Regions from separate parts of the Streptomyces sp. NPDC006487 genome, predicted to be linked through region 4. Evidence: riboswitches for the same ligand, from Rfam matches in the RefSeq annotation. Region 4 holds a riboswitch; each other region holds the start of a gene.
What was found. Region 4 has a riboswitch for cobalamin ahead of ACFYM0_RS05770 (ribonucleoside triphosphate reductase). Riboswitches for the same ligand answer to the same signal wherever they lie in the genome.
Positions count from the first base shown of each region.

Region 1 (4,659 bases), on a different contig from region 4:
CCGGGGTCCTGGACGAGGGCGCGGGCCACCAGGGCACGTTGGCGCTCGCCGCCCGAGAGCCCGTCGAAGCGGCGGCCCGCCAGGGCAGCCGCTCCTACGGTGTCCAGGGCCCGAGCGACGCGGCGTACGTCGTCGGGTCCGTCCTGCTCCCAGAAGCGTTTGTGCGGGCTGCGCCCCATGGCCACCACCTCGCGCACGGTCAGCCCGAAGGTTCCGGCCGCGTCCTGGGGCACCACCGCCACCCGCCGGGCGCGGTCCTTGACGCCCAGCGAGGCCGCGTCCACACCGTCCAGCAGCACGCGCCCGCCGGTCGGGCGCAGGGTGCCGTAGACGCAGCGCAGCAGTGTCGTCTTGCCGCTGCCGTTGGGGCCGACGACTCCGACCGTTTCGCCGGGGCGGGCGGTGAGGTCGATCCCGTGCAGCAGCGGCTGCCCGTCGATCTCGTAACGCACGGCCTCGACGGCGAGTTCCGCCGCCCCCGGCCCGGACATCGGCCCTGACACCGGCGCTGCCGCCAACTCGGTCGCCGGCCCTGCCGGACGTCCCGCCGTCATCCCACGACCCCTTCGGTACGGGTGGACCTGCGCAGCATCCACAGGAAGAACGGCCCGCCGACGAGCGCCGTGACCACGCCGACCGGAATCTCCTCCGGCGCGGCGGCGGTACGGGCGATCAGATCGGCCAGGGTCAGGAACACGGCCCCGCCCAGCGCGGCCACGGGCAGCAGCGCCCGGTGCCCGGCGCCGACGACCATCCGGGCGGCGTGCGGCACCATCAGCCCCACGAAGCCGATCGCTCCGCTGTAGGCCACCAGCACGCCGATGACGAGCGAGGTGAGGACGAACACCGCGGCCCGGAACCGGTTCGTGTCCAGCCCGAGCGTCTGGGCGCCCTCCTCCCCCGCGAGCAGCAGGTCGAGCGGCCGGGCCAGCGCGATGAGCAGCCCGGTGCCCAGGAGCAGGGCTCCGGCGGGCAGGGCCAGTTCGCCCCAGCGTGCCCCGCCGAGCCCGCCGAGGGTCCAGAACAGCACGCTGCGGATCTGGTCGGGATGGGCGGCCAGCACCAGGATCAGGCTGGTCAGGGCGGACAGGACGTACTGCACGGCGACCCCGGCGAGGATCAGCCGGCCGGTGCTCATGGCGCCGCCGCGCCGGGCCATCGCGTAGACGGCGACGAGCGCGCCCATCGACCCGGCGAACGCCGCGAGCGGTAGGGCGGCGCCGCCCGCGAAGGCGAGGAACCCGGCGCCGAAGACGATCACCAGCACGGCTCCGGCCGAGGCCCCGGAGGAGGCGCCGAGCAGGAACGGGTCGGCGAGCGGATTGCGCACGAGGGCCTGGAGCACGGTTCCCGCGACGGCGAGTCCCGCGCCGACGACGGCGCCGAGCAGGACGCGTGGCATCCGGACGTCCCATACGATCGCGCCGAAGGCGCCCGCTCCGCCACCGGGTCCCGGTCCGCCGAGCACGATGTCGAGCACCCGTTCCGCAGGGATCCGTACCGGTCCCAGGGCCAGCCCCGCCAGGGCCGACGCGGCCAGCGCGGCGGCGAGCAGGGCCAGTACGACCGGCGTACGGGTGAACGCACGGGCGGCCCGGAGCCTCACGCGGCGTCGGGGTGGAGCTGACCGCCCAGCGATTCGACGGCGTCGGCGACGCGTACGCCGAGCACGGCGGAGGACAGCGGCAGCACGACGAACCGCCGGTTCTTGATCGCCGGGACCTGGGCCAGTGCCGGGTCGTTCAACAGGCGCTGCTTCTTGGCTTCGACGGTGGTGCCGCCGTAGTCGTAGATGAGGACGACCTCGGGCTTCCGCTCGATGACCTTCTCCCACGACACGTCGCCGAAGGTGTCGGCGAGGTCGGCGAACACGTTCGTCCCGCCTGCCAGCGAGACGATCTCGTTGCCGATGCCGTTGCCGCCGGAGGTGAAGGCGGAGGCCTCGCCCGAGTCGTAGACGAAGACCGCGGGCTTGGCCTTGTCCTTCACGCGTGCGCTGACGGCTTCGATGCGGCGCTGTTCCTCCGCGATGAGCCGCTCGCCGCGCTCGGGCACGCCGAAGGTCCGTGCCACCTCGGTTATTTCGGTCCTGAGCTGATCGAGGCCGACCTTGCCCTGGGTGCAGTACTCCACGCTGAGGCGGGAGTTGATGCCGGACTTCGCGAGTCCCTCGCGATCGCGGCCCTGCGCCTTGTCGAACGCGCTGGAGTAGCCCCCGTACACGAAGTCGGGGTTGGCTCCGAGGAGGATCTCCTTGGCGGGGTATTCCTTCGCCAGCACCTTGATCTTGTCGTACGCGGGCCGGTAGGCGGGCAGTACGGAGTCGTCCAGGTAGGCCGTCCCGACCGTCTTCTCCTCCAGCCCGAGGGCCAGGAGGATCTCGGTGGCGTGCTGGTTCATGGCGACGGCTCGCTGCGGCGGCGCCTGATAGGTGCTGGTGACACCGCAGTTGGTGACCGTGTACGGGAAGCCGGGCGCGGCGCCCGCTCCCGCCTTCGCATCCTGTGCCGCGGGGGATCCCCCGCACGCGGCCAGCGGTATCAGGAGGGGGACGGGCAGGAACGCGCGCAGCAGCGCACGGGCGTACGAGGACATGGCGAAGCCTCTCCGGGGGATCCGCGTCCCCTGGTCGAACCGAAAGAGGCGGTGCGTCAGTGTCTGACTCCCGGGTCCCCGCACGGGGGTGTACCGGTCACAGTGGCGGGACCGCACCGGATTCGCACCGGTTTCCTGTCCTGCACCGCCTGGATAACCCGGCCCAGTGTGCCAGAAGGCCGGGGGGTCAGCGCTCCGGGCGCACCCCGTGGGCCCCCCGCACCGTCCGCGCCGTCAGGGAGGCGAGGGCCCGCAGCGCCTCCTCGGAGCGTGATCCCGGCTCTGCCGTGTAGAGGTAGAGGGTCTGGTCGGGGTCGTCCGGGAAGGTGGAAGAGGTGGGACCGCTCGGTGGCATCGAGCCGCAGCGCCCGGGCCACGGCGTCGAGGACCTCGTCGGACACGTGCCGGGTGCGGCCCTGCTCCAGCCGGGTGTAGTAGTCCACGCTGACCCCCGCGAGCTGCGCGACCTCCTCGCGCCGCAGCCCGGGCACGCGACGCCTTCCCGGATGTGCGGCGGCGCCCACTGCCTCGGGGCCGATCCGGGCACGGCGGGAACGCAGGAAGTCCCGCAGGTCGGACTGGGGCTCGCGCCCGGCGGTGGCGGTCATTCCCCCAGGCTAGGCCGTCTCGTTCGGATCCTGCCCGGCCCGCGCCGACCGGCTGTTCGGGGTGCCGTGTCACAGCCCGGTCACAGCGGCCCCGCGAGCACCGGGCCGGGGCGACCATGGCCCGATGCGCAGACACCACGTGATCATCGCCCTCACCGGCGCCGGACTGCTCGCCCTCACCGGGTGCGGCAGCGACTCCGACGCGCCGGCCCCCGGCAAGACCTCCGCCCCGGCCTCGACCGTGCCGAGCCCTGCCCAGAGCGGCAGGCCCAGCGCCGATCCGAGCGCGGTCCGCCCCGACAGCGGCCTCCCGCCGAGCCCCGCGCCCGCGCAGCGCGCCGCCTACCTGGCCGCGCTGAACACGATCGACCCCGAGATCGTCAACGGCAAGGACGACAAGGCCGTCTCGCGAGGCCTGGACCAGTGCCAGTCCATGAAGGGCGAGAAGGATCCGGCCAAGCGAGTGGCCGGGGCGAACCAGCGCTTCATCGGCCCCCACCACCCCGCCGGCTTCGGCCCCGTCAAGTCCGCCCTGATCGTCGCGGCCGTCCAGGCCAACCTCTGCCCGACCTACTGAGTCCCTCCGAGGGCGAAGGCGGGGGCGGGGCCCCGGCAGCCCGGCCACCGCCTCATGCCGTCTCGTCGCTCGCCGCGGCCAGACCGAGGAGTTCACCCTCGGACAGGCGCAGGCCGCCCGCGGCGACGTTCTCGGCGAGGTGCCCGAGATCGCCGGTGCCGGGGATGGCCAGTACGTGGGAGCCCTGGTGCAGGGTCCAGGCCAGCCGGATCTGGGCCGCGCTCACGCCGTGGGAGCGGGCGACGGAGCGGACTTCAGCGCTGTGGCCGTCGGTGGCGCCGGCGGTGCGACCGGTACCGGCGATCGAGTAGAACGGCACGAACGCGATGCCCTGCTCACCGCAGATGTCCAGGAGCTCCTTCTGCTCGGGGGCCGCGCCGATGCCGTACATGTTCTGGACGCAGACCACCGGCGCGATGCTCCGGGCCTCGGCGAGGTGGTGGCCGCGGACGTTGGACAGGCCCAGGTGCCGGATGAGCCCGGCCGCACGCAGATCGGCCAGTGCGCCAAAGCGTTCGGCGATCGAGTCGCTGCCGACGATGCGCAGGTTCACCACGTCGAGGTGGTCGCGGCCGAGCTGGCGCAGGTTCTCTTCGACCTGGCCGCGCAACTGCTCCGGGGTGGCGTGCGGCAGCCACTGGCCGGAGGGATCGCGGCCCGGTCCGACCTTGGTGGTGATGACCAGCTCGTGCGGGTAAGGGGCCAGCGCCCGGTTGACCAGCTCGTTGGCCGAGCGCGACGAGGAGAAGTAGAACGCGGCGGTGTCGATGTGGTTCACACCGAGCTCGACCGCGCGGCGCAGTACGGCGATCGCCTGGTCGCGGTCCCGTGGGACGGCCTCGGGCGCGAATGCCTCACCGTGCTGCGTCAGGCGCATCG
Region 1 is NZ_JBIAHN010000006.1:80,550-85,208, forward strand. It holds gene ACFYM0_RS11595 (ABC transporter ATP-binding protein) at 1-491, opposite strand, end outside; gene ACFYM0_RS11600 (FecCD family ABC transporter permease) at 551-1,606, opposite strand; gene ACFYM0_RS11605 (ABC transporter substrate-binding protein) at 1,603-2,595, opposite strand; cobalamin riboswitch at 2,633-2,771, opposite strand; gene ACFYM0_RS11610 (hypothetical protein) at 2,783-2,950, opposite strand; partial or broken gene ACFYM0_RS11615 (helix-turn-helix domain-containing protein) at 2,904-3,203, opposite strand; gene ACFYM0_RS11620 (hypothetical protein) at 3,328-3,780, shown strand; gene ACFYM0_RS11625 (aldo/keto reductase) at 3,833-4,659, opposite strand, start outside.
Region 1: another riboswitch for cobalamin. It lies ahead of ACFYM0_RS11605 (ABC transporter substrate-binding protein); the one in region 4 lies ahead of ACFYM0_RS05770 (ribonucleoside triphosphate reductase).

Region 2 (4,659 bases), on a different contig from region 4:
CCTGCTCGAACGCAAGGGGCGGGTCGCCGTCATCACCCTCAACCGGCCGGAGGCCCTCAACGCCCTCAACCTGAAGGTCATGACCGAGGTCGTAGCGGCCGCGGAGGAGCTGGACCGGGACCCCGAGGTCGGCTGCCTCCTCCTCACCGGCTCCGCGAAGGCCTTCGCCGCGGGCGCCGACATCAAGGAGATGCGACCGCAGAGCTACATGGACATGTACCTCTCCGACTGGTTCGCCGCCTGGGACCGACTCGGCCAGGTCCGAACCCCCACGATCGCCGCCGTTTCCGGCTACGCGCTGGGCGGGGGCTGCGAGTTGGCGATGCTCTGCGACATCCTGCTCGCGGCGGACACCGCGAAGTTCGGGCAGCCCGAAATCAGACTCGGCGTCATCCCCGGTATCGGCGGCTCTCAGCGGCTCACCCGCGCCGTCGGCAAGGCCAAGGCGATGGAACTCTGCCTGACGGGCCGCACGATGGGTGCCGAGGAGGCCGAGCGCGCCGGGCTCGTCTCGCGGATCGTCCCGGCGGGCGAGCTGCTCGCCGAGGCCCTCTCCGTGGCCGAGGCCGTCGCCGGGATGTCGAAGCCGGTCGCGATGATGGCCAAGGAGGCCGTGAACCGCGCCTTCGAGACCACCCTCACCGAGGGCGTCCGGTTCGAACGCCGCTTGTTCCACGCGGTGTTCGCCACGGCGGATCAGAAGGAAGGCATGTCCGCATTCGTGGACAAGCGGCCGCCGCACTTCACCCACGGCTGAGCCCTCAGGCAGTCCGGAACGGCGGTGCGGGCCCCGGTGGTCCGGGGTCCGCACCCGCGAGGATCAGGCGCCCCAGCGCAGGGCGATGGTGTCGCCCACGTTGATCACCTTGCTGCGGGCGGCGCCGGCGAAAGCCGAGCCGTCGACGCTGACCTTCCAGGTGTTGGAGCCGCTGTTGGCCTTGCCGTTGATGCTGGTGATCGTGCCGGTTCCGGACGACGGAGCGACGCTCACGACACAGCCCGACGGGGTCGCACCGGTGCTCGCGGCGTTCAGGACGTCGCCGAGCGTGGTGGTCGTACCGGTCGGCGTGAAGGCCACCGAGCAGACCTTGAGGTTACCGGCGCCGTCGTCGACGGTCAGGGCCAGCTTGGTGGCGGCGCCGGCCGTGAAGGCGGACTGGGCGACCCACTGCGAGGCACCCGGGGTGACGGGCACCGGCGGGGTGGTGGTGAAGCCTCCGCCGGCAACGGCGCGCAGCGCGTCGATGGAGGCGTAGGCGGAGGGCGAGGTGTCGGCGGGCTTGTACTTGAAGCCGCCCGCCGGGTTGTACTGGTTGGCGATCAGGAAGTCGATCGGGGTCTTGCCGTTGGCGGTGAGGAAGTCCCCGGTCTGCGCGTTGATGCCACAGGCGTTCAGGCCCGCCACGCCCCAGCCGTTGGAGCTGGTGTTGACGCCGTACATGGAGTTGAAGGCGCCGGTGGTCGCGACCAGCTTGCCCTTGAGGAAGTTCTTGGCCTGCACGACGTCCGCGTCGGTGTTGGGCACGCCGGAGACGCAGAGGGCGGCCATCGCGGCGCCGGTCATGTCGACGTCGCTCGCGGAGTTGAGGACGGTGGAGTTGCCCTCGGCCTTGTTGAAGGTCCAGCCGCCGTCCACGTGCTGGTTGGCACGTATGCGGGTGACCATCGAGTCGGTGAGCGCCTGCGGGATGCGGTGGGCGCCGCCCTGGGTCTTGGCCCCGCGCAGCGAAAGGGCCGCGAAGACGGTGCCGTTGAAGTTTCCGGACGGGCCGAAGTAGCCGGCCTCGGCCGTCTGCCAGTAGGAGTAGACGTTCGCGACGAGGTTGCGCGAGGCGGAGACGCGCGCCGGGTCGATGCCTGCGGCGTACGCGTTCAGGGTGCCGCGCTCGTAGTCGGTGACCACGGGGGAAGCCTGCGGCCAGCCCGCCGTGGAGAGCAGGTTGCGGTAGACCGTACGGGCGTTCTTCGTCGTGTCGCCGCCGGGGGCGACATCGACGACGGCCGTACCGGCGGCGGCGAAGGCGCTGAACGCCCACTCGTTGGACAGCCCGGACCCGGCGTACGAACCGTCCGCCGCCTGGAGCGACTTCAGGTAGGCGACGCCGTTGGTCTTGGACGTGGCCATCTGCGCCGGGCTGGAGGTCGCGAAGGCGGGCAGCGTGGTGAGGGCGAAGGCGCCGAGCGCGGCGGGAACCGCGAGCGCGAGGCGGCGGGAGGTACGGGGACGGGACATGGCCTGCTCCTGGAATCGGCGAACGCCGGCCGCTTCCTGCCGCACGCCCGCACGTCACCGCACACGAGCACGGCCGGGGCATGGTCGGAGGGCCGCCGTCCGGAACGCGTGGTACGGCTTCCTGTAGTGCTTCGCCGCCTGGGCATTCGGGCTCGGAACGGCCCCCGCCGTCCCATACCGCTGCGCGTCAGCTCCGGCTTCGCACCGGATTCCCCCACGTGGCAGCCCAGGACGCTACCGGAGTGATCAAGGGTCCGCCAGCCACCCGGAGGGCGGGCGGGCGCGGGGCTCTCGAGACCGTCCGCCGAGACCCACGCCACCTTGACGCATCACCGGCATCCGTGTTGCACTCCGGCTGAGAACTGCTCAGTACCAGGGGAAGCCGGTCGAATTCCGGCGCTGACCCGCAACCGTAGGCCCGGGACGTCCCGGGTGAGCCGGAATGCCTGGGGCTGGGTCACAGTACGAAGAACGCCGTCGCGGACTGCGGTGTGGTCGTCGCAGCCTCCCCATGGCGCATGAGCCGTGCGGGGGCGCATCGCCACGTACGCAGCCGCCCGGCAGAGACGAGGGCCGCGGTGGGGACCGAACAGCAGGCGAAACAGCAGTCGGGGACGAGGCGGCGCTTCCTCTCCCTCGTGACCGCGTCCTTCCTGACGCTCGGTGCGGGAGTGGCCTTCCTCACGGTCCCCACCTCGGCGAACGCCGACCCGATCGAGCAGTGCACGGCCACCACCGGTGCCATCGTCGCCGTGGACTTCGGCCCCTTCGGTGGCAAGGTCGAGCGCGGCTGCGACACCACCCCCACCACCGGCTACGAGCTGCTGCACACCGGCGGCTTCACGACCAGGGGCACCGTCCACGACGGTGACGGGTTCATCTGCCGGATAGGCAACGGTTCCTTCAACACGGGCACGGAGTACCCCACTCCGGATAAGGAGGACTGCGTCCTCACCCCGCAGGCCACCGCCTACTGGTCGTACTGGACCGCCTCCCCCGGTCAGAAGAGCTGGACCTACAGCTCGCTCGGCGCCATGTCGCGCATCCCGAAGGCCGGCGACGTGGACGCCTGGGTCTACGGCGGCACGGACATCGGCGGCACCTCCGGCAAGCCCTCCTTCTCCCCCGACGACGTACGGGCCGGGGGCGGTTCCACCCCCGATCCGACCGTCCCCACGGCCCCGCCCACCGTGCCCGCCGGGTCGGTCGACGTGTCCGCGGCCACCCGCTGGATCACCGGGAAGCTGACGGACGGGGAACGCGTCGTCGACGAGGGCGCGACGACTCCGAACCACTTCCTCACCACCGAAGCCGTGTTCGCCCTGACGGCCGGCGATCCGAAGAGCCCGGTGGCCAGGAAGGCCGCCGACTTCCTCGCCACGCCCGCGCAGACCGACGCGTACGCCTACCCCACCGGCAAGGACGGGATCCCCGACGCCACCGCCGCCGCCCGGCTCGCGCTCGTCGCCGAGGCCACCGGCAAGGATCCCCGCGCTTTCGGCGGTCACGACCTGCTCGGCGACCTCGTCGCGTACGTCTGCCCGCGCGACATCGGTGACGGCGAGAGCATCGAAGGCTGCCTGACCAAGGGCGACTTCCGCACCACCGGCCAGTCCGACGCCCAGGCCATGGCCGTCATCGCCCTGCTCAACGGAGGCGTGACGCCCCCGGCCGACGCCGTGAACCGGCTGACCGGCCTCCAGTGCGAGGACGGCGGTTTCACCTCCATCCTCATCCGCTCCGGGGAATGGTGCGACAGCGACGCGAACGCCACCGGGCTCATCACGCTGGCCCTCAAGCGGGCCGGCGGCCACGACGCCACCGTGCAGAAGGCGCGCGGCCACCTCAAGAAGTCCCAACTGGCGACCGGTGCTTGGCCCTCCGCCTCGTACCTGACCACCGGCAGCCCGGCCTCCACCGCCTGGGCCGCCCAGGCCCTGCGCGCCCTCGGTGACGAGGCCTTCGCCGACGCGGGCGTCTCCTGGCTCTCCCACCACCAGTTCCCGGGAGCCGGATTCGGCTTCGAAGAGGACGACACCGAGTCCCGGCTGTTCGCCACCACGCCGGCCGCCATCGCGGGTGCCAAGAGCGACCTGGTCGCGCTGACCACGAAGAAGACCGATCCGCCGACCACCCCGCCGGTCACTCCCCCGGTGACCCCGCCCGTCACTCCCCCGGTCACCCCGCCCGTCACCCCTCCGTCCGGTGACGGGCCGGACCTGAAGAAGGGCTCGGCGTACCTCGCCGACCACAGCCGTCTGATCCAGGGCCGCTACTACGAGAGCGGCGCGGGCACCGGCTTCGCCGACTACGGGCTGACCATCGACGGCGCCTACGCACTCGCGGCCACCGGCCAGGACAACACCACGCTGCGGGGCATCGTCGATTTCCTGGACAAGGGCGGCAAGGACGGCAAGGGCCGCGGC
Region 2 is NZ_JBIAHN010000005.1:395,539-400,197, forward strand. It holds gene ACFYM0_RS11105 (enoyl-CoA hydratase) at 1-757, shown strand, start outside; gene ACFYM0_RS11110 (hypothetical protein) at 821-2,233, opposite strand; cobalamin riboswitch at 2,374-2,448, opposite strand; cobalamin riboswitch at 2,564-2,702, shown strand; gene ACFYM0_RS11115 (prenyltransferase/squalene oxidase repeat-containing protein) at 2,812-4,659, shown strand, end outside.
Region 2: another riboswitch for cobalamin. It lies ahead of ACFYM0_RS11115 (prenyltransferase/squalene oxidase repeat-containing protein); the one in region 4 lies ahead of ACFYM0_RS05770 (ribonucleoside triphosphate reductase).

Region 3 (4,659 bases), on a different contig from region 4:
CTCCGGCAGAGCCCCGAACCGCCGTACTCCTCACGGACGTAGACCCCGCCGAGCCCCAGCCCGGCGGCCCTGCGCAGGACGTCGACGGGGAAGTGCTTGGTCCGGTCCCACAGGACGGCGTGGGGAGCGAGCTGCTCCTGGGCGAAGTCGAGGGTGACCTCGGCGAGGGCGAGCTGGTCCTCGGTCAGGGTGGCCACTGTGCTCATCCCGTCGTCGGAATGGTGAAGTTCGCGCCCTCCTTGGCCCCGGAGGGCCAGCGCGAGGTGACGGTCTTGGTGCGGGTGTAGAAGCGGATGGAGTCGGGACCGTGCTGGTTCAGGTCGCCGAAGCCGGACCGCTTCCAGCCGCCGAAGGTGTGGTAGGCGACGGGGATGGGGATGGGCACGTTGACGCCGACCATGCCGACGCCCACCCGGCGGGTGAAGTCGCGGGCGGTGTCGCCGTCCCGGGTGAAGATCGCGACGCCGTTGCCGTACGGGTGCTCCGTGGGCAGGCGCAGCGCCTCCTCGTAGTCGGCGGCCCGTACGACGCTCAGCACCGGGCCGAAGATCTCCTCGCGGTAGATCCGCATCCCCGGGGTGACGCGGTCGAAGAGGCTGGGACCGGCGAAGTAGCCGTTCTCGTGCCCGGGCAGGGTGAACCCGCGCCCGTCGACGAGGAGTTCGGCACCCTCGGTTGCTCCGATGCCGACGTAGCGGTCCACCCGGTCCAGCGCGTCGCGGCTGACCAGGGGCCCGAAGTCGGCCCCGGGGTCGTCGGAGCGGCCGACGCGCAGCGTGGCCATGCGCTCCTTCAACTTCGAGACCAGTGCATCGGCAGTCTCCTCGCCGACGGGCACGGCGACGGAGACGGCCATGCAGCGCTCCCCGGCCGAGCCGTAACCGGCACCGACCAGCGCGTCGACGGCCTGGTCGAGGTCGGCGTCGGGCATCACGACCATGTGGTTCTTGGCCCCGCCGAAGCACTGGGCGCGCTTGCCGTGAGCGGCGGCGGTGGCATAGACGTACGCGGCGATCGGGGTCGATCCGACGAAGCCGAGGGCCTGGACGCGAGGGTCTTCGAGGAGGGTGTCGACGGCTTCCTTGCCGCCGTTGACGACATTGAGCACGCCGGCCGGCAGGCCTGCCTCCAGGAAGAGTTCGGCCAGCCGCAGCGGTACGGACGGGTCGCGCTCGGAGGGCTTCAGGATGAAGGAGTTTCCGCAGGCCAGGGCGGGGGCGGCCTGCCAGAGGGGGATCATGGCGGGGAAGTTGAAGGGGGTGATCCCGGCGGCGACGCCCAGGGGCGAGCGCAGCGAGTGCACGTCGATGCCCGTGCTCGCGTTGTCGGTGAACTCTCCCTTGAGCAGGTGCGGGATCCCGGCGGCGAACTCGACCACCTCCAGGCCGCGTTGCAGATCACCGTGGGCGTCGGCGACGGTCTTGCCGTGTTCTGCGGACAGCAGCCGGGCGATGGAATCCCGCTCGTCCTCCACCAGCTGCAGGAAGCGCAGCAGGACACGGGCCCGGCGTTGCGGGTTCCACTGTGCCCAATCCTGCTGAGCCTCCCGGGCGTTGGCGATGGCGGCCTCGGTGTCGGCGCGCCCGGCGAGCGGGACGCGGGCCTGCACCGTACCGGTGTTGGGGTCGTGCACGTCGGCGAAGAGGCCGGATGTCCCGGTGGTGTGCTTTCCGCCGATGAAATGGGTGAGCTCGCGGACCATGGATGCCTGCTCTCGTCAGGTTGGATCCGGGGATGGCACGACGGGGCCGCGGACGGACCCGGTGAGGGTGCGCCGCGAGGAACGTCGTGGGACTACGAGCGCGCCGAAATGGTGTGCGCGTGCTCCGCCGGATCACCAGGGTCGTGGGTACAAACCGGTGCCATGCGTGTCTGCTCCATCCTCGTGGACAACACGGAACATCCGCGGCCGGTATCCTGACTCCCGGATCCCCGCGTGCCGCCCGCCTTCCCGACAGACCTCGTCAGTGGCGTGTGGATGGCAGCACACTCCCCGGTCACAGTGGCGGGACCGTGCCGGTTTCTCACCGGCTTCCCTGCACCGCGGACCTTATGGGCACGAACATATAGTTGGACGTCCTAGTAAGTCCAGACCGTCGCCCGCGCGCCTACAGTCGGTGCATGCGCATCGTCTCCCTGCTCCCGGCGGCCACCGACATCGTGGCGGAACTCGGACTCGCCGCCGACCTGGTCGGACGTACCCATGAGTGCGACTGGCCGCCCGAGGCGGTCGCTTCGGTACCCGTGGTCACCCGGGCCGAGTTCGCCGCCGAGGACCTCGGCAGCCGGGAGATCTCCGAGGCCGTGGGTGGCGCCGCCCACTCCGGTTCCTCGCTCTACACCCTGGACACGGCAGCGCTCGCCGCTCTCGTGCCGGACCTCGTCCTCACCCAGGACCTGTGCGACGTCTGCGCCGTTTCCTATGGAGGGGTCTCGCGCGCGGTGCGCGTGCTCGACGGTGGTGCCCGCGTGCTGAGCCTGGAGCCGCGCACCCTCGATGGCGTACTCGACTGCCTGGTCACCGTGGGGGAGCTACTGGGCGTACGAGGGCGGGCGGAGCGCAGGCGGACCGAGCTGCGCGGCCGGCTCGACGAGGTGCGGTGGCTGACGGAAGGGCGGGCCAGGCCCCGGGTCGTGGCCATCGAGTGGCTCGACCCGCTGTGGCCCGCCGGGCACTGGGTGCCCGAACAGATCGCGCATGCCGGGGGCGAACCGCTGCTCGCCGTACCGGGGGAGCACACCAAACCGATGACCTGGGACGCCGTCCGCGCGGCCCGCCCGGACGTGGTGCTGGTCCTGCCCTGCGGCTTCCCGCCCGAACGCACGCTCACCGAGAGGGACTTGCTGACATCCCTCCCCGGCTGGCAGGAACTCCCGGCCGTGCGGGCCGGTGAGGTCTGGGTGCTGGACGGGCCCGCCTACTTCAACCGCCCCGGACCGAGAGTCGTACGCGGAGCCGAGGTGCTCGCCCATGTCCTGCACGGAGTGCGGGCGGGTGAACCCGTCACCGCGGCCGAGGCCCGCCGGATGCAGTGAGCGGCCGGGCCCGGGTCAGCCGCGGGCGGGGGCGGGAACGCCCTCGACGGGGTACGGGACGAAGGTGCTGCTGTTCTCGTCGACGGCCAGGGCCCGTCCCAGGGGCGGGACGGCCCGCTGCGGGCAGTCGAGGCGTTCGCACAGGCGGCAGCCCATGCCGATGGGAGTCGCGGCCGACCTGTTGCCGAGGTCCAGCCCATCCGCGTACACGAGCCGTGAGGCGTGCCGGATCTCGCAGCCGAGCCCGATGGCGAAGGTCTTGCCGGGCTCGCCCCAGCCGCCCCGGTGCCGGGTGACGGCGCGGGCCGTCCACAGGTAGCGCTGTCCGTCGGGCATGGCGGCGACCTGGACGTGGATGCGGCCGGGCGCGGCGAAGGCCTCGTACACGTTCCACAGCGGGCAGGTACCGCCCGCGCGGGAGAAGTGGAACCCGGTGGCGGACTGCCGCTTGGACATGTTCCCTGCCCGGTCGACCCGGACGAAGGAGAAGGGGACGCCGCGCAGCCTCGGGCGTTGCAGGGTGCTGAGGCGGTGGCAGACCGTTTCGTACCCGATCCCGAAGTGGTCCGTGAGCCGCTCGATGTCGTAGCGGTAGGCCTCCGCGGCGCGGTGGAAGGCGCCGTACGGGAGGATCAGGGCGGCAGCGAAGTAGTTCGCGATGCCGATCCGCGCCAGGGCGTGCGTGGGGGAACCGGGCGTGAAGTCCTCGGTGGCCAGCCGGTCGAGTTCGTCCCCGTACTCGACCAGGGCGAGTTGGGTGGCCATCCGGAAGGCCTGCTGTCCCGGGCGGAGCCGGTTCGACAGGTGGAGCACCCGGGCGGCGGTGTCGTAGTGGTGCAGCCGGTCGGAGTCCGCGCACATGCGTATCCCGTGGCGGTCGGCGAGCCGGAGGGTCAGCGCGCGGATGACGTCCCCGGGGCGGATGCCGATCTCGCGGGCCAGCTCCTCGGCGGCGAGGTCGGTGTCGTGGAGGTAGTTCTGCCGCCGGTAGAAGAACTCACGGATCTCCTCGTGGGGCGAACGCGGAGCCTCCGCCGGCGAATCGCGGCCGTCGGCGGCGTCGGCGAGCCGCTCCGCCAGCAGCTGGCCGCGTCGGCCCAGGTCCAGCAGCACCGAGGCCACGGCTGGCATCCGGGTGGCCAGCTCCGCCAGATCCGAGGCGGACACGCGGGCGTCGGCCACCTGCTGGGCGAGGGCCTCGCGCAGGTCGGCCACCATGCGGCTGGTGTCACGCTCGGAGAAGAAGCCGGGATCCACTCCGAAGGCCTCGGTGAGCCGCAGCAGCACCGGCACGGTGAGCGGGCGCGAGTCGTGCTCCATCTGGTTGAGGTAGCTGGGTGAAATGCCGAGGACCCTGGCCAGGTCCGCCTGGGTCATGCGGCGCTCCTCGCGCAGCCTGCGCAGGCGCGCCCCCGCGTACGTCTTGCTCACCGGACTCCTCCACCGTCGGACGGGCTTCGTCAGCATAGGGGGACTTCGCCTGCCCCGAGGCTTCGCAAACTTGGCAAACTCGGCCTCGAAGATTCGCAAACCTTGGCAGCCGCACCACCTTGATGACACCCAGTGCCAATGCCAGAGTCGGTCCTGCGGCCAGCCGGGACCGGTGGTCCGGACGGACCCTGG
Region 3 is NZ_JBIAHN010000005.1:387,928-392,586, reverse strand. It holds gene ACFYM0_RS11090 (acyl-CoA dehydrogenase family protein) at 1-206, opposite strand, end outside; gene ACFYM0_RS11085 (CoA-acylating methylmalonate-semialdehyde dehydrogenase) at 203-1,702, opposite strand; cobalamin riboswitch at 1,890-2,068, opposite strand; gene ACFYM0_RS11080 (cobalamin-binding protein) at 2,122-3,036, shown strand; gene ACFYM0_RS11075 (short-chain fatty acyl-CoA regulator family protein) at 3,052-4,467, opposite strand.
Region 3: another riboswitch for cobalamin. It lies ahead of ACFYM0_RS11085 (CoA-acylating methylmalonate-semialdehyde dehydrogenase); the one in region 4 lies ahead of ACFYM0_RS05770 (ribonucleoside triphosphate reductase).

Region 4 (4,659 bases):
CCCCTGCATGCGTGACCTGCGGCAAGAGGGTTGTTTCAAGCCGCATGAAGACGATTATGCGCCACTTTTCGCGAAAGGCCAGTGGAATTCCCTATTCCGGCGAAAAGCCCGTGCCGCCCGGTGATCGCAGCAGTTGTACAGGTCACATGCCTTTGTCCAACCGCGTGCGAAGAGTGCCGCTCCGACGTCCGAACCGCGCAGGCCAAGGGGCCGTCGGCCGAGGTGGCCGCCGCGGGCGGGACTCCGGTAGCCCCGCGGTTCCGTCCCGTCTCACGCCCCGTCTCCCGGGGAACAGTTGTCCGGGGCCCCGGAATCCGCTGTACTGCTGCTGTGCGGCCCGATGTACGGGCATGGCGCGGGCACATTCGGGGGAGGGGCCAGGATGAGTGCGGACCGGCGGCGGGCAGGGCGCGGCACGAGACCCGCGTCGCACCGGCGCCGTGCGGGCTTCCGGCGCCGAAGACCCCTGCTGAGCCTCCTGCTCTCCGCCTTCCTCCTCGTGGGCGTCTGCGCCGCGACGGGCATCGCCTGGGAGCCCCGTACCGTCTCGGACGCACGGGCCCGCTCGGGGCCCGGCCCGGCCGACTCCCCGTCCGGGGCGTCCGGCTACGGCTCCGCGCCCGCCACCGCCGGCCCCGCCACCACCGGCCCGGGCACCACCGCCCCGCAGAGCCCGGGCGGGCCGGCCCCGGACCCCAAGCCCCAGGGGTCCGGTACGGACGGCGGAGCGCGCCCCACCGGAGCCCTGCCCTTCGACCTGCCGCAGCCGGCCGCCCTGCGCTCCGGAGCCGCCGGCAAGAAGCTGGTCTTCGCCCACTACTTCACCCCGTACCCGCTCTCCCTGGACAACGCGAACGCCGACGCCGACTACTACACCCGCAACTACCTGAAGCCGGACGGCGAGAACGGCAAACACCAGCGCTACGGCGGCCTGCTGCGCGACCGGCCGCTGCCCGTCCCGCCCAAGGCCGGGGACTGGGAGCTCGCCAACCTCCGGCAGGAGGTCCGCACCGCGCGCGCCGCCGGCATCGACGGATTCACCCTCGACCTGCTCTCCCTCTCCGGGAAGAACCTCGAACGCTGCAACCTCCTGATGGAGGCGGCCCGTTCGGTGGACCCCGCCTTCAAGGTCATGCTGATGCCGGACATGACCTCCCTGGGCACCGACGACCCGGCCGTGCTCGCCGACCTCCTCGCGGAACTCGGCAAGGCCCCGGCCGCCCACCGGCTCCCCGACGGACGGCTGGTCGTCTCGCCGTTCAAGGCGGAGGAGAAGAGCGCCGCCTGGTGGACCCGGGTCATGGACGTCCTGAAGTCCCGGCACGGCATCCGCACCGCCTTCGTCCCGCTCTTCCTCGACTTCGGCGCGCACAGCGGCGAGTTCGAGTCGATCAGCTACGGATTCTCCGAGTGGGGCAGCCGCAGCTACGTCGGCCAGGAGAGCTCCACGCGCGACGTGCGGCGCGCCCACGCGGCGGGCAAGATCTGGATGCAGCCCGTATCCGTCCAGGACGCCCGTCCCAACCAGGGCATCTACGACGAGGCGGGCAACACCGCGACCCTGCGCACCACATGGAACCGCGCCATCGAGGACGGGGCCGACTGGGTCCAGCTCACCACCTGGAACGACTACAGCGAGGGAAGCCAGTTCGCGCCCTCCCTGCACAACGGCCATGCCTACCTGGACCTTTCCTCGTACTACCTGACCCGGTTCAAGACGGGCGGCTGGCCGAAGATCGTCCGGGACACGCTGTACCTGAGCTCGCGCACCCAGTTCGCCGCCGCCGATCCGAGCGGCGGCCAGTCCCTCGTGATGTCGCTGCGGGGCGGCAGCGCCGCGGCTCGCGACACGGTGGAGGTGCTGAGCTTCCTGACCGGGCCCGCGAGCATCCGTACGGCCGTGGGGGCGGCCGAGGACGCGCACGCGGCCCCGGCCGGGGTCCACTCCGAGCTGCTTCCCCTCGGTCCGGGCACCGGCTCGGCGGCCGTGGTGCGGGACGGCAGGACCGGGGCCCGGGTGGAGCTGGGGTACCGGGTGGACCGCACGGTGGAGGTGCAGGACCTCCAGTACCACGCCGCCAGCAGCGGCCGGAGCTGAGCCCGGGGGCCTCGGCGCTGCTCTCCGTTGCTCTCCGCTGCTCTCCGCAGGGCTGAAGTCCCTTGGTGCGGGACCTTCGTCACCCCATATGTAGTGGTGGTGCCCCGCCGTCACATCCATATGTAGTGTTGGTCTTGCCGGTTCGGCGGGGCCCCTCCCCGACCGAGGCAACAGGGAACCCGGTGGGAATCCGGGACTGCCCCGCAACGGTGAATCCGCCACGGCGGACGAGTCCGACACCTGCCGGCACGGGCTTTCGAAGAGGCCCGCCATTCTTCCGTGCCGAGCCTCGTGGGAGGGCTGCCGTGACTGCTGTCGTCGATGCCGTGGAGACCGTGACCGAATACCTGGACCGCCGGGACTGGCGGGTGAACGCCAACGCCAACCAGGGCTATTCGCTCGGCGGGCTCATCCTCAATGCCGCAGGCAAGGTCACCGCGAACTACTGGCTGGAACAGGTCTATCCCGCCGCCGTGGCCCGCGCCCACCGCGAGGGCGACCTCCACCTCCACGACCTGGACATGCTCTCCGGTTACTGCGCCGGCTGGTCCCTGCGCACCCTGCTGACCGAAGGCTTCAACGGAGTCCCCGGACAGATCGACTCCGCCCCGCCCAGGCACCTGTCCTCGGCCGTCGGCCAGATCGTGAACTTCCTCGGCACCCTGCAGAACGAATGGGCGGGCGCCCAGGCCTTCTCCTCCTTCGACACGTACCTCGCCCCCTACGTCCGCCTCGATGCGATGACGTACGACCAGGTCAGGCAGTGCGTCCAGGAACTCGTGCACAACCTCAACGTGCCCTCGCGCTGGGGCACCCAGACCCCCTTCACCAACCTCACCTTCGACTGGACCTGCCCCGAGGACCTGCGCGAGCAGATCCCGGTGGTGGCGGGGGAGGAGACCGGTTTCACCTACGGCGAGCTCCAGGCCGAGATGGACATGATCAACCGGGCGTACATCGAGGTGATGACGGAAGGCGACGCCACCGGACGGGTGTTCACCTTCCCCATCCCGACCTACAACATCACCCGGGACTTCCCCTGGGAGAGCGAGAACGCCGAGCGGCTCTTCGCGATGACCGCCAAGTACGGGCTCCCGTACTTCCAGAACTTCATCAACTCCGAGCTCGAACCGAACATGATCCGCTCCATGTGCTGCCGGCTCCAGCTCGACCTGACCGAGCTGCTCGCACGCGGCAACGGCCTCTTCGGCAGCGCCGAACAGACCGGCTCGCTCGGCGTGGTCACCCTCAACTGTGCCCGGCTCGGGCATCTTTGCGCGGGCGACGAGGAGCGGCTGCTGGCCGAGGTGGACCGGCTCTGCGAGCTCGCCAGGGACAGCCTCGAGATCAAGCGGATCACCGTCCAGGACCTGATCGACGGCGGCCTCTTCCCGTACACCAAGCGGTACCTGGGCACCCTGCGCAACCACTTCTCCACCATCGGGGTCAACGGCGTCAACGAGATGGTCCGCAACTTCAGCGGGGGCGCGCACGACATCACCGCGCCCGAGGGCCACGCCCTCGCGGTCCGCCTCCTGGACCGGGTGCGGGCCCGGATGGTCGACTTCCAGGAGAGCACCGGCCACCTCTACAACCTGGAGGCCACCCCCGCCGAGGGCACGACCTACCGCTTCGCGAAGGAGGACCGGGCCCGCTTCCCCGGCATCCTCCAGGCCGGCACCGACGCCAACCCGTACTACACCAACTCCACCCAGCTGCCCGTCGGATGGACCGACGACCCCTTCGAGGCGCTGGAGCGCCAGGACGAGCTGCAGGGCAAGTACACGGGCGGCACCGTCCTGCACCTGTACACCCCCGAGCGGATCCCGACGGCGGAGGCCTGCCGCAAGCTGGTCCGGCGCTCCCTGGAGACCTTCCGGCTCCCGTACCTCACGGTCACCCCGACCTTCTCCGTCTGCGCGGACCACGGCTACCTGGCGGGGGAGCAGCCCCACTGCCCCGCCTGTGGGGCGGTGTGCGAGGTGTGGACCCGGGTCATGGGCTACCACCGCCCGGTCTCCTCCTTCAACACCGGCAAGAAGGGCGAACACGCCGAGCGGGTCCCCTTCAAGGCGGCGGTGTGATCCCCGCCGCGCAGCCGGACGAGGTCATCCGCATCGGAGGCTGGTCCCGGCTGTCCACCTGCGACTGGCCCGGCCGGCTGGTCACCACCGTCTTCTGCCAGGGCTGCCCCTGGCGGTGCGGCTACTGCCACAACCCCGGCCTGCTGCCCGCCCGGGCCCCCGCAGCCGTCCCCTGGGACGCGGTGCTCGGCCACCTCGCCCGCCGGACGGGGCTGCTCGACGGGATCGTCTTCTCGGGCGGGGAACCGCTGCTCCAGCGCGGTCTGCCGCAGGCCGTACGGGAAGCCCGTGCGCTGGGCCTGGAGGTCGGCCTGCACACCGGGGGAGCCTTCCCCCGCCGCCTGGCCAGGCTGCTGGACGCCGGCCTGCTGGACTGGGTCGGCTTCGACGTCAAGGCCCCGCCCGGCCGGTACGAACGGGTCACCGGCATCGGCCACGCGGCCGCCTCGGCCGAGCGGAGCCTGCGCCTGCTGCTCG
Region 4 is NZ_JBIAHN010000003.1:130,169-134,827, reverse strand. It holds gene ACFYM0_RS05775 (endo-1,3-alpha-glucanase family glycosylhydrolase) at 383-2,098, shown strand; cobalamin riboswitch at 2,220-2,361, shown strand; gene ACFYM0_RS05770 (ribonucleoside triphosphate reductase) at 2,404-4,182, shown strand; gene ACFYM0_RS05765 (anaerobic ribonucleoside-triphosphate reductase activating protein) at 4,179-4,659, shown strand, end outside.